DNA from 3 places in the Paenisporosarcina sp. P4_D4 genome. Region 2 is predicted to be linked to each of the others. Evidence: riboswitches for the same ligand, from Rfam matches in the RefSeq annotation. Region 2 holds a riboswitch; each other region holds the start of a gene.
The links. Region 2 has a riboswitch for S-adenosylmethionine ahead of AC1DSL_RS10825 (methionine ABC transporter ATP-binding protein). Riboswitches for the same ligand answer to the same signal wherever they lie in the genome.
Positions count from the first base shown of each region.

Region 1 (4,177 bases), on a different contig from region 2:
ATATATCTCCCCATGTCTCAAATTCAGTCAGAAAGCCATCATGACCGAATCTTGTGTTGACCATACAGAAATGATGATTAGGAACGAGATGCGCAAAAGAGCAAATGTCCTCAGGTGGATATAGTAAATCATATGTGAATGCTATGGTAATCACTTTTGCTTCAAATTGCTTTGCCGCAATTTCTATACCCCCTCTATCCCTTCCGATATCATGGGTATTCATTGCTCTTAACAAGGTAAGGTAGCTATTCGCATCAAAACGGTTAGCCAGTTTTACCCCTTGATATTTCATATAGGATTCGATTTCGAACAATCCATCGCTTCTGGTCTTTCTGGCAAAACGGTTCTTATGTAATTGTTCACTACGATAAGTAACCAGCCCCGCCATTCGAGCCGTTTCAAACCCCTTGATCTCCGAGGAACAGGTATAGTTTCCATTGAGATAATTCGCATCCGTCTCAATTGCATGGATTCCAATGTAGTTAAAAGCAATACCTGTGTCACTTAGATAAGGGGTAACTGCTAAAGGAATAAGAATATCCATATCTTTTGGATAAAGTAATCCCCACTCCAAAACACGCATGCCACCAAGTGACCCACCAACTACCGCATGAAGCCGATTAATACCCAAAGCTAGTAATGCCTTTTTTTCCGCATGCACCATATCACGAATTGTAATTGTCGGAAAGGATGATCGATATGGATTGCCTGTAGAGGGATTGATGGTCAACGGCCCCGTCGTACCCGAGCATCCTCCAAGGACATTCAGTGTAATAACTCGAAAAGAGTCGGTATCAATATTCTTTCCCGGTCCAATTAACCCGCTCCACCAGCCCGGTGATTCCTTTGATCCAACGGCATATTGATTGCCAGTTAACGCATGACAAACCAAAACAACTGGTGCTTCTGAAGGACCAAGAGTTTCATATGAAAGTTCAACATGCTCAAGCCATTCTCCAGACTCTAGTTGAAAATTCCCGATTGTCACACTTCCTGTTGCCATTAAATTCACCTCCACATTAAACCGTTACGACGGTGGCATGTTCTATTGCTTTCCCCAAATCGGCTACCAGGTCTTTCACAGATTCCAATCCTACTGATAGACGAATCAACTCTTCCGTTACACCCGATTGCTTCAACTCTTCACTGCTTAACTGTTGATGGGTTGTTGAAGCAGGATGGATAATGAGCGATTTTGCATCCCCTACATTAGCCACATGCGACCAGATTTGGACATGGTCGATAAGTTTTCGTCCTGCTTTCCGACCTCCTTTAATGCCAAAATTCACAATCGAGCCGTATCCATTCTTTAAGTACTTGTTTGCCAATTGATGAGATGGATGAGATTCGAAACCATTGAAACTTACCCATTCTACTGCCGGATGATTTGCTAAGTATTGTGCGACTGCAATTGCATTTTCATTATGTTTCGGTACGCGGAGATGCAATGTTTCAAGACCTTGCAAAAAAGCGAATGCATTATCCGGGCTTAGGCATGGACCGAAGTCACGCAGTAGCTGGACCCGCAGTTTAATCGCGAAAGCCACTTGGGGGACATCAATCCCGTAACGAAGGCCATGGTAGCTCGTATCCGGTTCCGTAAAGCCAGGAAACTTCTCGCTGTTCCAATCAAACTTACCTGCATCCACAACGACACCGCCGATTGACGTACCGTGTCCCCCAATCCATTTCGTAGCTGAATGAACGACTACATCCGCACCGAATTCGATAGGGTTGCTTCCGTATGGCGTTGCAAACGTATTATCGATAATCAACGGAATTCCGTTCTCGTGTGCAATGTCAGCTACAGCTTCTACGTCCAAAACATGAAGGCTTGGGTTTCCGATGATTTCCCCGAAAATGGCTTTCGTTTTATCGGTAATGGCCCCGCGGAAATTCTCAGGATCGGTGGAATCTACAAACTTCACCGTGATTCCATACCGTGGAAGTGTATTGGCAAATAGATTGTAGGTCCCACCATACAAATTGCCAGCAGCGACGATTTCATCACCGGCTCCTGCTACATTCAGAATGGAGAAGGCTATCGCAGCCATGCCACTCGATAGGGCTACCGCTGCTGTGCCACCTTCCAATAACGCGATTCGCTGTTCAAATACGTCCACAGTCGGGTTGCCGATGCGTGAATAAATGTGTCCAGTTTCCTGCAAGGCGAATAAGTTTTGGGCATGTTCCGTATCTCTGAAAACAAAAGAAGTTGTTTTGTAGATTGGCACTGCACGGGAACCCGTGATTGGGTCCGGCTGCTGACCTCCGTGTAAAAGTAGAGTTTCCGGTTGAAGATTTGTCATTGTTTTCCCTCCTGGATTGTGTTTTAGATGGAAGTGTGGAGGCGAAAGAGGAGTTTTATGAACAGAAAAAAGCCCCGTCTTCGCTTAAGAAGAGGGGCTCACAAGTGCGTGATCCTCCTCTTATCTTTCAGATCTCCACTAAAGAAATCTGTAGGAATTAGCACCTTTGCAAGTTAATCACTTGCCGGTTGCCGGGCATCGCAGGGCCTAGTCCCTCCGCCACTCTAGATAAGAGTATTTGATTTAGTTTTCCATCTTGAGAATCAGTATATGTTTAATATCCATAAATAGTCAAGAATTATTTATATAATTTTTTGAAACTTCTGCCAACACTCAAACGTTTAAAGAGTTAGTGAAAAAAAGGGGTTGGGAATATGAATCTTGCATTATGGGTGCTAATCACCTTACTATCAGGTTATTTAATTGGCTGTCTCCACGGTTCAAATGTGGCGCAACGGCTTTCTGGGGTGAATGTAAAGGAACAGGGAGTAAAGAATGCGGGGGCATCCAATGCCACTATTGTATTAGGCTGGAAATACGGGGCACTCGTTGCATTTGTTGATATTGGTAAAGGAATACTTGCAATCGTCCTTTTGCGTCTTATATTCGAATCTACTGATCTTTCCTTGGAGTATCAATGGGTCCTATTATTTCTTGTGGGGGCATCTGTCGTAATAGGTCACAATTATCCATTTCAGATGCATTTTGATGGTGGTAAAGGAACGGCATCTGTTATTGGAGTGATGTTAGTACTGGATTGGAGAATCGGATTGGTTGGACTTATCTTGCTGATTGTCGTTTCATTGGTGACAGATTACTTATTAATCGGTGTACTGTTCTTATATATTACATATATCATTTTAGCCTTTTTGATTACAGAAAGTACTATGCCAATTGTCATAACCACCGCACTCTTCTTACTTGCGTTATGGAAGCATCGCGAGAATATACACCGTTTGAGATCCGGGATGGAACCACGAGTTTCTTCGGTTATCAAAAAGAAAAAAGTGACTCACTCCAATTAATTGGGGAATCTATTTTTTATTCCGAATTTACTAAAAAGTCGTTAAAATTTCATTCGGCCAGAACAATCATTATTCCGTGAACCGAATGAAAGTGCTAAACTGAGGTAAGGGGTAAAGACTACTGGCCCGCATCATGTCGGTCAATATCTGCCCGACTCCGAACCAACTTTTCTAAGGGAGATGAAACCATGCAAGAAACATTAATCGAACGCCTTGTACGTTATGCCAAAATTGATACACAATCAGATGCTGAAAGCACCACTTGTCCATCTACACCAGGTCAGTGGGACTTATTGCACGAACTAGAAAAAGAATTGGCTTCAATCGGAATGGAAGACATTTCACTTGATGACAATGGTTATTTATTTGCCACTTTGCCTGCAAATTCAGAACGTGAATTGCCAACAATCGGCTTTTTAGCTCACGTCGACACAGCAACTGATTATACAGGTAAGAATGTAAACCCTCAGCGTATCGATTGCTATGAAGGTGGCGACATCCGATTAAACGAAGAAACCGTTATGTCTCCTGACGATTTCCCAGAGCTTAATAATTATATCGGGCACACTTTAATAACAACAGATGGCACGACTTTACTAGGTGCCGACAACAAAGCAGGAATTGCTGAAATTATGACAGCTATGGAGTTTCTAATTAATAATCCAGACATTAAACACGGCAAACTTCGTGTTGCCTTTACTCCAGACGAAGAAATTGGGCGTGGGCCACATAAATTTGATGTTGAAAAATTTGATGCCAAGTATGCTTATACAATGGATGGCGGACCTCTTGGAGAACTTCAATTTGAAAGTTTCAATGCAGCTGGTGCTAAAGTTATCACAC
Region 1 is NZ_JBFUIO010000001.1:13,116-17,292, reverse strand. It holds gene metX (homoserine O-acetyltransferase MetX) at 1-1,003, opposite strand, end outside; gene AC1DSL_RS00080 (O-acetylhomoserine aminocarboxypropyltransferase/cysteine synthase family protein) at 1,020-2,309, opposite strand; SAM riboswitch class I at 2,427-2,544, opposite strand; gene AC1DSL_RS00075 (glycerol-3-phosphate acyltransferase) at 2,684-3,334, shown strand; gene pepT (peptidase T) at 3,523-4,177, shown strand, end outside.
Region 1: it holds a riboswitch for S-adenosylmethionine, as region 2 does, so the genes downstream of both, AC1DSL_RS00080 (O-acetylhomoserine aminocarboxypropyltransferase/cysteine synthase family protein) here and AC1DSL_RS10825 (methionine ABC transporter ATP-binding protein) in region 2, are expected to answer to the same signal.

Region 2 (4,177 bases):
GATTGCACTTGCCGATAATAAAATTCCTGCTACAAATTTCTTCATCATTTTCTCTCCCTTTTTTTGTTTATTTGATCGAGCTTTCACCCGAAAGCACCTTAACGTTTGTCTGTTTTTGTTGTGATCGAATCTCCCACCCATTGGATGATAAAGACAATTAGTAAAATGATAATTGTGGAAACAACTGTTACATCTCCCCTACTGCGTTGGAAGCCATCTAAAAATGCGAGTGTTCCAAGACCGCCCGCTCCAATAATTCCTGCCATCGCGGTATAACCTACAAGGGCAATTGCTGTAACGGTCAGTCCTGAGATTAATGCAGGCATGGACTCTGGAAGAAGCACTTTCCAAATGATTGTGGAAGTTTTAGCGCCCATTGAGCGAGCAGCTTCAATTACACCTTTATCTATTTCACGTAATGCAATCAGGACCATGCGGGCATAAAATGGTGCTGCACCTATGATTAGTGCCGGTAATGCAGCATTTGCCCCACGAATCGTACCGAGTAGGAATTTAGTAAACGGAATCAACAAAATAATTAAGATGATAAACGGGATGGATCTGAAAATATTAACGAACGCCCCTGTTAACCAGTACACTATTTTATTTGCCCATAATTGACGAGGGCTAGTTACAAACAGCAAAATTCCAAGTGCAAGTCCGATTATGAAAGTTAAAACGGTAGCCATTGAAGTCATATATAACGTTTCAAGTGTGGCTTCCCACATTTTTTCCCAATCCACATTCGGTAGAAGGTTTTCAATCATGTGAAATCACCTCCGTATGAACATCTTGTCCATGTAAATAATCAATCGCTTGATTGATGGCATTTGAATCGCCATCGATTTGTAAATATAACGTTCCATATGCACCATTTTGAGTTTGTGCGATATTCCCTTGAACGATGTTAACTTCTACTTGATATTGCTTAATTAATCTTGATAGAATCGGTTGCTCCGTTCTATCTCCGACAAAAACTAGTTTCACAAGCTTGCCTGAGGGATATTGCTCTACCAAATGAGCAATCGTCTGGCTGGCTGACTCCGGACCATTTACCTGGGCAACAAAACGTTTCGTAATGGGTTGTTCAGGAGTTTGGAATATTTGAAGTACACTTCCCATTTCAACCACTTTTCCAGCTTCCATGACTGCAACCCGATGACAAATTTTACGGATGACATGCATTTCATGTGTAATCAGGACAATTGTCAAACCCAACCGTTTGTTGATATCTACCAATAGTTCCAATATGGCATCTGTTGTTTCAGGGTCAAGTGCTGATGTCGCTTCATCACATAGCAGCACTTCAGGATTATTGGCAAGGGCACGTGCAATTCCTACCCGTTGCTTTTGACCGCCGGATAATTGGGAAGGGTATGCTTTCTCCCTGCCTGTCAATCCAACTAGTTCGATTAATTCTTTAACTCGTTCTGAACGTTGCGTTTTGCTAATCCCTGCAATTTCTAGTGGGAATGAGATATTTTCCTCGACTGTCCGCGACCATAGTAAGTTGAAATGTTGAAAAATCATGCTTACTTTTTGTCTTGCACTACGAAGATCCTGTCCTGAACTGGACGAGATTTCGTGTCCATTTACAGTGACACTACCTGAAGTAGGTTTTTCCAAGCCATTTAATAATCGGATCAAAGTACTTTTTCCTGCTCCACTGTAACCGATTATGCCAAAAATCTCGCCTTGATCAATCGTCACATTCACGTCATCTACCGCTATGAGTTGTCCATTACCGGTTTCAAACCGTTTTGATAAGTTTTTTAATTGAATCATATTCACTTCACCTCTGAATTTATACACCATTTTATTTGTTTTCTTTATCATGCATTTGCACTGGCTGCATGTTTCGCATGAGTCAAGAAGTTTAAAACCACTTACCTGCACTCAAGCATAACGCGCGCAAATAAACTCTTTCATTTCATTTAATATCAACATCATTTTATTGAAATATCCTAAAAAAATAAAAATCCCTTCCGCAGACAAGCAGAAGGGACTAATGCACAATTATATACGTTAGACCGTTCTCTCATCTTTCAAAGCGAATTCGCTTTGAGTGATTTGGCACCATTTCACAAATTGTGACGGTTGCCGGGCTTCATAGGGCACTTCCCTCAGCCTCTCTTTATAAGAGTTTACGATATTAAGTTTTTAGTTACGAATGATAATGTAACACGTTCAAATGCGAACGTCAATTTTTTTTTTGCAAACGATTATATAGATAGGGAACTGATTGAAAAGCATAAACTTTTTCAACTATTTGACCATTTTCCGCAATGAGTAAACAAGGGACGCTTTGGATTTGATAATCGACCGCTAAACTTTCTACATAGTTCAAGTTTGCTTTCCCTATTTGCAAATCTGGCAAAAGTTCTTCCACAACGTCCATCATTTTTGAGGCAACTTGGCAAGTTCCACACATGGGCGTATATAAATAATAAGCTGCCCTCTTTGCGTTTTGAGAATGATTTTCCCACTCCGCTCGCGTCCATTCTTTCATTGTATTCATCCTTTAGGCAATAAATTCCGCTTTAACATCGATATTCGCTCCGAGCAACACAGTCGCTAGAACTTTCATTGGTGTAGTCGCAACTTCTCGGTAGGCTGGATCAGTATATAAATGAAGTGCTTCGGGAAATTCACGTTTAATGAGCGCACGTAATTTCTCTCCGGACTTATCAGCATCGACAAATACATAAATCTCCAACTGATCGTAGGGGGCTAATATTTCTTCCAATCGCGTGGGGCTGACTGTTCCGTTCGTGCAGATAATTTCAACTGGCTCTGCAATAAGTCGCAGAATCCGCTGTTTATCTGATCGACCTTCTACAATTATGACTTTATCTATTGGCATGGGATCACTCCTGGCTGTACTGACATAAAAGATTGTTTAAAAAGTTTTCTTGAAACGGAGTCCATCAGGTTGCAACTCTTCCCGATCACAACCATTGCCACTCTTTTCAATATCCCGTTTTAAACTCGCTGTTATAATCGACATATGCAAAAAACGCCGAACAAATGTCGGCGTTCAACTAACGATATTACTCTTGTGTCATTTCTTCGTATTGCTCAGCCGTCATTAATGAGTCCACTTCAGACAAATCTGTAGGTTCTACAACGATCATCCATGCATTCTCGTATGGAGATTCATTCACGAATTCAGGACTGTCTTCCAATCCGCTGTTCACTTCAACTACTTTACCACTGATTGGTGCGTATAGCTCAGAAACTGTTTTAACAGATTCAACACTGCCAAATGGTTCGTTCGTTTTGATTTCGTCGCCTACTTGTGGAAGTTCTACGAATACAATATCACCAAGCTCAGATTGAGCGAAGTTAGTGATGCCGATGCGTGCTTTTCCATCTTCAACTTTAACCCATTCGTGTTCCTCAGAGTAGCGTAATTCTTTTGGTGTGCTCATTAATACCCCTCCAAATATGTAATATATTCAACTTCAGTTTGACATAATCTTTCCTTAAAAACAAGAACAGAAAATCAGCTTTTCCAATTCACAGTAAAATCCGACTCCTTAAAACCTACTGTGGCTTTCAAGCCGTCCGTCACAAGGGGTCTCTTAATGAGCATCCCGTCTGAAGCAAGCAATTCATATTGTTCTTCATCTGACATCGTCGGCAGTTTATCTTTTAAACCAAGCTCCCTGTATTTCATTCCACTCGTGTTATAAAACTTCTTAAGCGGCAACCCACTTGTCTCTACGATCTTTTTCAACTCTTCCTTTGAAGGGGGAGTTTCTACAATATGTACATCATGATACGTAAGACCTTCGGCATCCAACCATGCTTTAGCCTTTTTGCAAGTACTACATTTCGGATATCCATAATACGTAATAGCCATCATTAAACCTCCTTATCATCATTTTAACCAGTCTATCAAAAAATAAATCCGAACACCTCATCAGAAGCGTTCGGATTTTTTATTCTACGTTTTTCTTTGCGTCAATCAAATATTTTCACTTGTTTATTTCCAGTTTTGAAGGAAGTTCTCCTTAGGTTCATCGAAGAACCTATCGGTGATTTTTAGTATTAATAGTTTTCTTAAAATACAAACAAGGCGAAGTGGCAGAAGCACTTCGCCTTGTTCAATAATAGGGTCAAATATCGAAATTTTATTAAACTACGTATTTCACAGCGTCAATCAATTTAACCG
Region 2 is NZ_JBFUIO010000042.1:12,092-16,268, forward strand. It holds gene AC1DSL_RS10815 (MetQ/NlpA family ABC transporter substrate-binding protein) at 1-45, opposite strand, end outside; gene AC1DSL_RS10820 (methionine ABC transporter permease) at 99-767, opposite strand; gene AC1DSL_RS10825 (methionine ABC transporter ATP-binding protein) at 760-1,785, opposite strand; SAM riboswitch class I at 2,036-2,143, opposite strand; gene AC1DSL_RS10830 (thioredoxin family protein) at 2,201-2,509, opposite strand; gene AC1DSL_RS10835 (toprim domain-containing protein) at 2,522-2,863, opposite strand; gene gcvH (glycine cleavage system protein GcvH) at 3,051-3,431, opposite strand; gene AC1DSL_RS10845 (arsenate reductase family protein) at 3,506-3,865, opposite strand; gene AC1DSL_RS10850 (acyl-CoA dehydrogenase family protein) at 4,140-4,177, opposite strand, start outside.

Region 3 (4,177 bases), on a different contig from region 2:
TTTAATAACTCCCCACTACATGTTTTATAGTTGCTATTTTCACTTGGTACGAGAATAAAAATTCCCATGCTTCCAAATATTTTTTCGCTTCAAAAGCGTCTTTGCCCCACACCGTGATGCCGTGATTTTTAATCAGGATTGCTCCCGTGTCCCCTGTTACATAACGATCAAATTGTTCAGCAAGTGTCGGGATATGCGCGACATTTGGAATGATCGGAATGCTGACTTTGGCATCTTGTTCCCAGGAACCGAGTGCTTTAATAATTTCATTTCCGGTGAAATCGATATGTGTATCATGTTTATACAGTTCTGTGATGACATTGTTGTCAATCGTGTGCACATGAAGGACACAACCGGCATTTGTTTTGTTATAAATCTTAGCGTGGAGCAAAGTTTCAGCCGATGGCTTTGACATCGTTTCCTCCAACTTTTCACCAGCTGCATCAACCAGTAAAAAGTCATGATCCGTGAATTTCCTTTTGTCCTTACCGGATGCTGTAACGAGGAATGTAACCGGTTCATTCGTTACCTTAATCGATAAATTACCACTCGTTCCGTAGAACCAATCGCGGTCTGCGAGTTCTTTTTTTATGGCCGCAAGCTCGTTCCAACGGGAAAAGTAATTGCTCATGTGCGTACCTCCAATTGCTTTAAAATGTGAATCACGTCTGTAAATGTTTCAAATGGCTCAAAAGGAATATCGAGTTCTTCGCATTTTTCGATGAGGAAGTCCCGCGCTATGACTTTGTCTGCCAGTTTGGCCGCTTGCAAATCGGTAATGGAATCACCGATGACGATTTTGTAAGTGTTGTCGTCACTCAGTTTGCGGATAATGGATGGTTTACAACAACCACAGCCATTCGAGCAATGTTCATCGCATGTATGAGGCCAGTTGATTGTGATGGTTTCTCCAGAAAAATCTGCCACATTGCAGTAAATACGGTCGTCTTCTATATGTTCCTTCACGAGTGGCTTAACAAAGAAATCAATGCCTCCAGATACAATAAAGAGTGGAATCTTCTGTGCTTTCGTATAGGCCACAAAATCCTCAAATCCTTCTCGAATTTGTGCCTGTTCCAATACAAATTGGGTAATTTCATCTTTTTGGTCGGTTGATAGCAAGTTGAAAAGTTGTGTCACGCCTTGTTGAATGGTTATTTGTTGGCCGAGAATCTGATCTTTAATCGGCTCCCACTCGGGGGGTGCGAATTTTTTCATGATGGCCATAATGTTATCTTTCGTGGTAATCGTGCCATCAAAATCACAAAATATAACGGGTTGTGTCATCGTACTTTGTCACCCCACAATTCCAGTGCTTGTTGCAGTTCTGCATTTGTTTGCGCAGCCTCTGATAAGGTCTTCCTTGAAAGCGTTGCATCAACCGCTTGCCTGAATGCTTTGCCCCCTGCCGCAGAACCTGCTGGATGTCCGTGCACCCCGCCACCTGCATTGATGACGGAATCAATACCAAAGTCTTCAATCAGTTGCGGCACCATGCCCGGATGAATTCCGGCTGAAGGCACTGGCAAAGAGGTCTTTATCAAACCAGGAACATGGAGTGCATCTGCAATTTGTAGTGTTTCTGATTTTTCCAAGGCCACACTGCCATATGGTGAAGGAAATAACGAGAAATCCGCCCCGGCAAGTCGCAATAATTTACCCAGTGCGAGGTGGTTTGAGAGACCATACTTTTGGGATGGAGTGAATGCTCCCGAAACGGCTGGGTGTGCCATAATCGGAATCGCAATTTCTGGATCTTCAGCTAAACTTTGCAGTGTATCCAATCCGTATGCATAAACATTAAACAGCAACATATCTGCCCCTAGCTCTGTCGCGTGTCTTGCTTTGTCTTTTAAGTCGAATGTACGTCCTGTCAAATTCACTGCGTAACGTGTGCGGTGACCTGTCTCCGAGAAAACATGCTCGAGTACTTCACGTCCTTTTACAATCCGTTGTTCAAAAGGCGTCGACTCGTTTTCGAATAAAATTTCATCATCTTTCACAAAATCCACACCACCGCGTGCTTGGTGTTCGAGTTGTGTTAGTAAAAAGCCCAAATCTTTCCCGAGTATGCCTTTAAAGATACTCATGACAAATGGTCGTTCTTGCACGCCTGTCAATTGTCGGATTCCTTCTGTGCCGAATTTCGGCCCTGGAAAGTGGCCCGTTAATTCCGGACTGAACTCCAAATCAATTAATTTGATTTCCCCGTCCAGTGATAACTTGCCAAAAGTCGTCGTTAAAATGGCTGGCAAATCAGGACTGAAATTCGCCATGGGGTATGCAATGCGAATAATTCCTTTCGTTCGGCTTTCTAATTGACTATTTTCTTTTTGGACAGATACAACGCGTCCCTTATGTTTCTTCAGTTGCTGTTGTTCCAGTTGCGGTAAGTCGGTCCATGATCCGACCGTCAAGCCAAGTGCGATGCCTTCTGCTTTTTTTTCTAAATTTTCTTCTATGCTATGGACTAAATAAGTCGCGATTACTTCACTCAATGTCTCCACCTCTTTAGGGAAAATAAAAAACCTCTTCACAAAAAAGAAGAGGTTAGTAGTTGAACTAACATCCTCTTATCTGTCAGCTACTGCTGCAAGAATTAGCACCGTGCCTACTCGCGTAAGTCGGTTGCCGGGTTTCATAGGGCTAGTCCCTCCACCTGCTCTTGATAAGAAAAATGTAGATATGATATTTTTTAAAATCTAAATTGGATTATGACAGGGTGCAAAATACTTGTCAACATAATTTTCTAACAAATTAAAATATACTGCTTTTTATGTGTGTGATAAAGTTATGCTATGTTTGCCGGGAAATAGATATGACCGTCCTAAGAAATAAATTTCAAACCGACAGCCGCTCCTAACACCATGGCAATAAACAGCATGCGCAACCATGTTTTAGGCTCCCCGTATAAAATCATGCCTAAAATCGCTCCACCTGAAGCACCAATACCTGTCCACACTGCGTATGCCGTACCCATCGGAAGGGTTTCCATGGCGAGTGCAAGGAACAGGAAGCTTGCCAAAAAGCTTGCGAACAATCCGCTAATGGACTTCCAATTGCGACTTTTATGCACTTGACTGATCATCGCCACACCTGTCATTTCAAACAATCCAGCAATGATTAAGAATATCCACGCCATTAGGATTCCACCTCTTCCTGTTCTTTTGTCACCAGCTTAAGCCCGACAACCCCAATTAACAGAAGTGCAATCAAGGCAATTTTTGCGATACTAAATGATTCCCCGAAAAAGAGGATATCCGCAATCACTGTACCAGCTGTACCAAGTCCGACAAACACTGCATACACGGTTCCAACAGGAAGTGTTTTCCCTGCCATAATCATTAAATAGAAACTCACTGAAATCGCAATTGCCGTGCCCAACCATGTCCAAATATCATCCGCATGCTTGAGACCAATTACCCAAAACACTTCAAAAAATGCTGCTATGAAGACTTTCATCCATTCTTTATTCATGAAAACATACTCCTTTTCCAAATCAAAATAAGCCCGAGAGATAAACGTATCATACGTCATCTCCCAGGCTTTTATCCTTCCGTGTATCTTTGCATGTGTGCAAAGCGTTTTCTCTTGGACCAGACCAAACCGGTTGTTTGCGGAACCCTAGAAAACTTGGCCGCCATTGTGAAAATGGCGCTTTATGAATTTATTAATTCCATGGCTAGAATAAACTATATTTTACAGAGAGTCAAACGATGCGCTCGCTTTAAAGAAACAGTTGTAACAATTGGAAGTAAATGTAATACTTAATGGTACTATATTTGGTTGTTGCGGAAGGAGAATCACAATGAAAACCTTCAAAAATAAGATGATTATTCTAATCATGTCCATCGTCATTTTCGTCATTTATTTTCAGATACTTGGATTTTTTGCAGGTAATCTACTTCCTATCTCTCCACTTGGTACGATGATTGGATTGATCATTCTTTTTCTTCTCATCCCGATTTCGTATCTGTCAGCGTATGGAGTGGTAAAAGTTATTAAAGATATGTAAATTCCCGTATGAAGGAGTTTTTAAACAAGAAAAAACTCTCCATAAGAAATGAGAGTAGTAAAGTGAATCAATTTATTTATTTATGATTGCGTTTAGTTAATTCCAAGGTGTCTGTGATGAATTTAATTGAGAAAATCTCTTTTCTTGTGCTCTTTGAGTGGA
Region 3 is NZ_JBFUIO010000013.1:11,622-15,798, forward strand. It holds gene AC1DSL_RS05630 (methylthioribulose 1-phosphate dehydratase) at 2-631, opposite strand; gene AC1DSL_RS05635 (2-hydroxy-3-keto-5-methylthiopentenyl-1-phosphate phosphatase) at 628-1,287, opposite strand; gene AC1DSL_RS05640 (2,3-diketo-5-methylthiopentyl-1-phosphate enolase) at 1,284-2,498, opposite strand; SAM riboswitch class I at 2,571-2,675, opposite strand; gene AC1DSL_RS05645 (DMT family transporter) at 2,828-3,142, opposite strand; gene AC1DSL_RS05650 (DMT family transporter) at 3,142-3,477, opposite strand; guanidine-I (ykkC/yxkD leader) riboswitch at 3,536-3,639, opposite strand; gene AC1DSL_RS05655 (hypothetical protein) at 3,809-4,015, shown strand.
Region 3: it holds a riboswitch for S-adenosylmethionine, as region 2 does, so the genes downstream of both, AC1DSL_RS05640 (2,3-diketo-5-methylthiopentyl-1-phosphate enolase) here and AC1DSL_RS10825 (methionine ABC transporter ATP-binding protein) in region 2, are expected to answer to the same signal.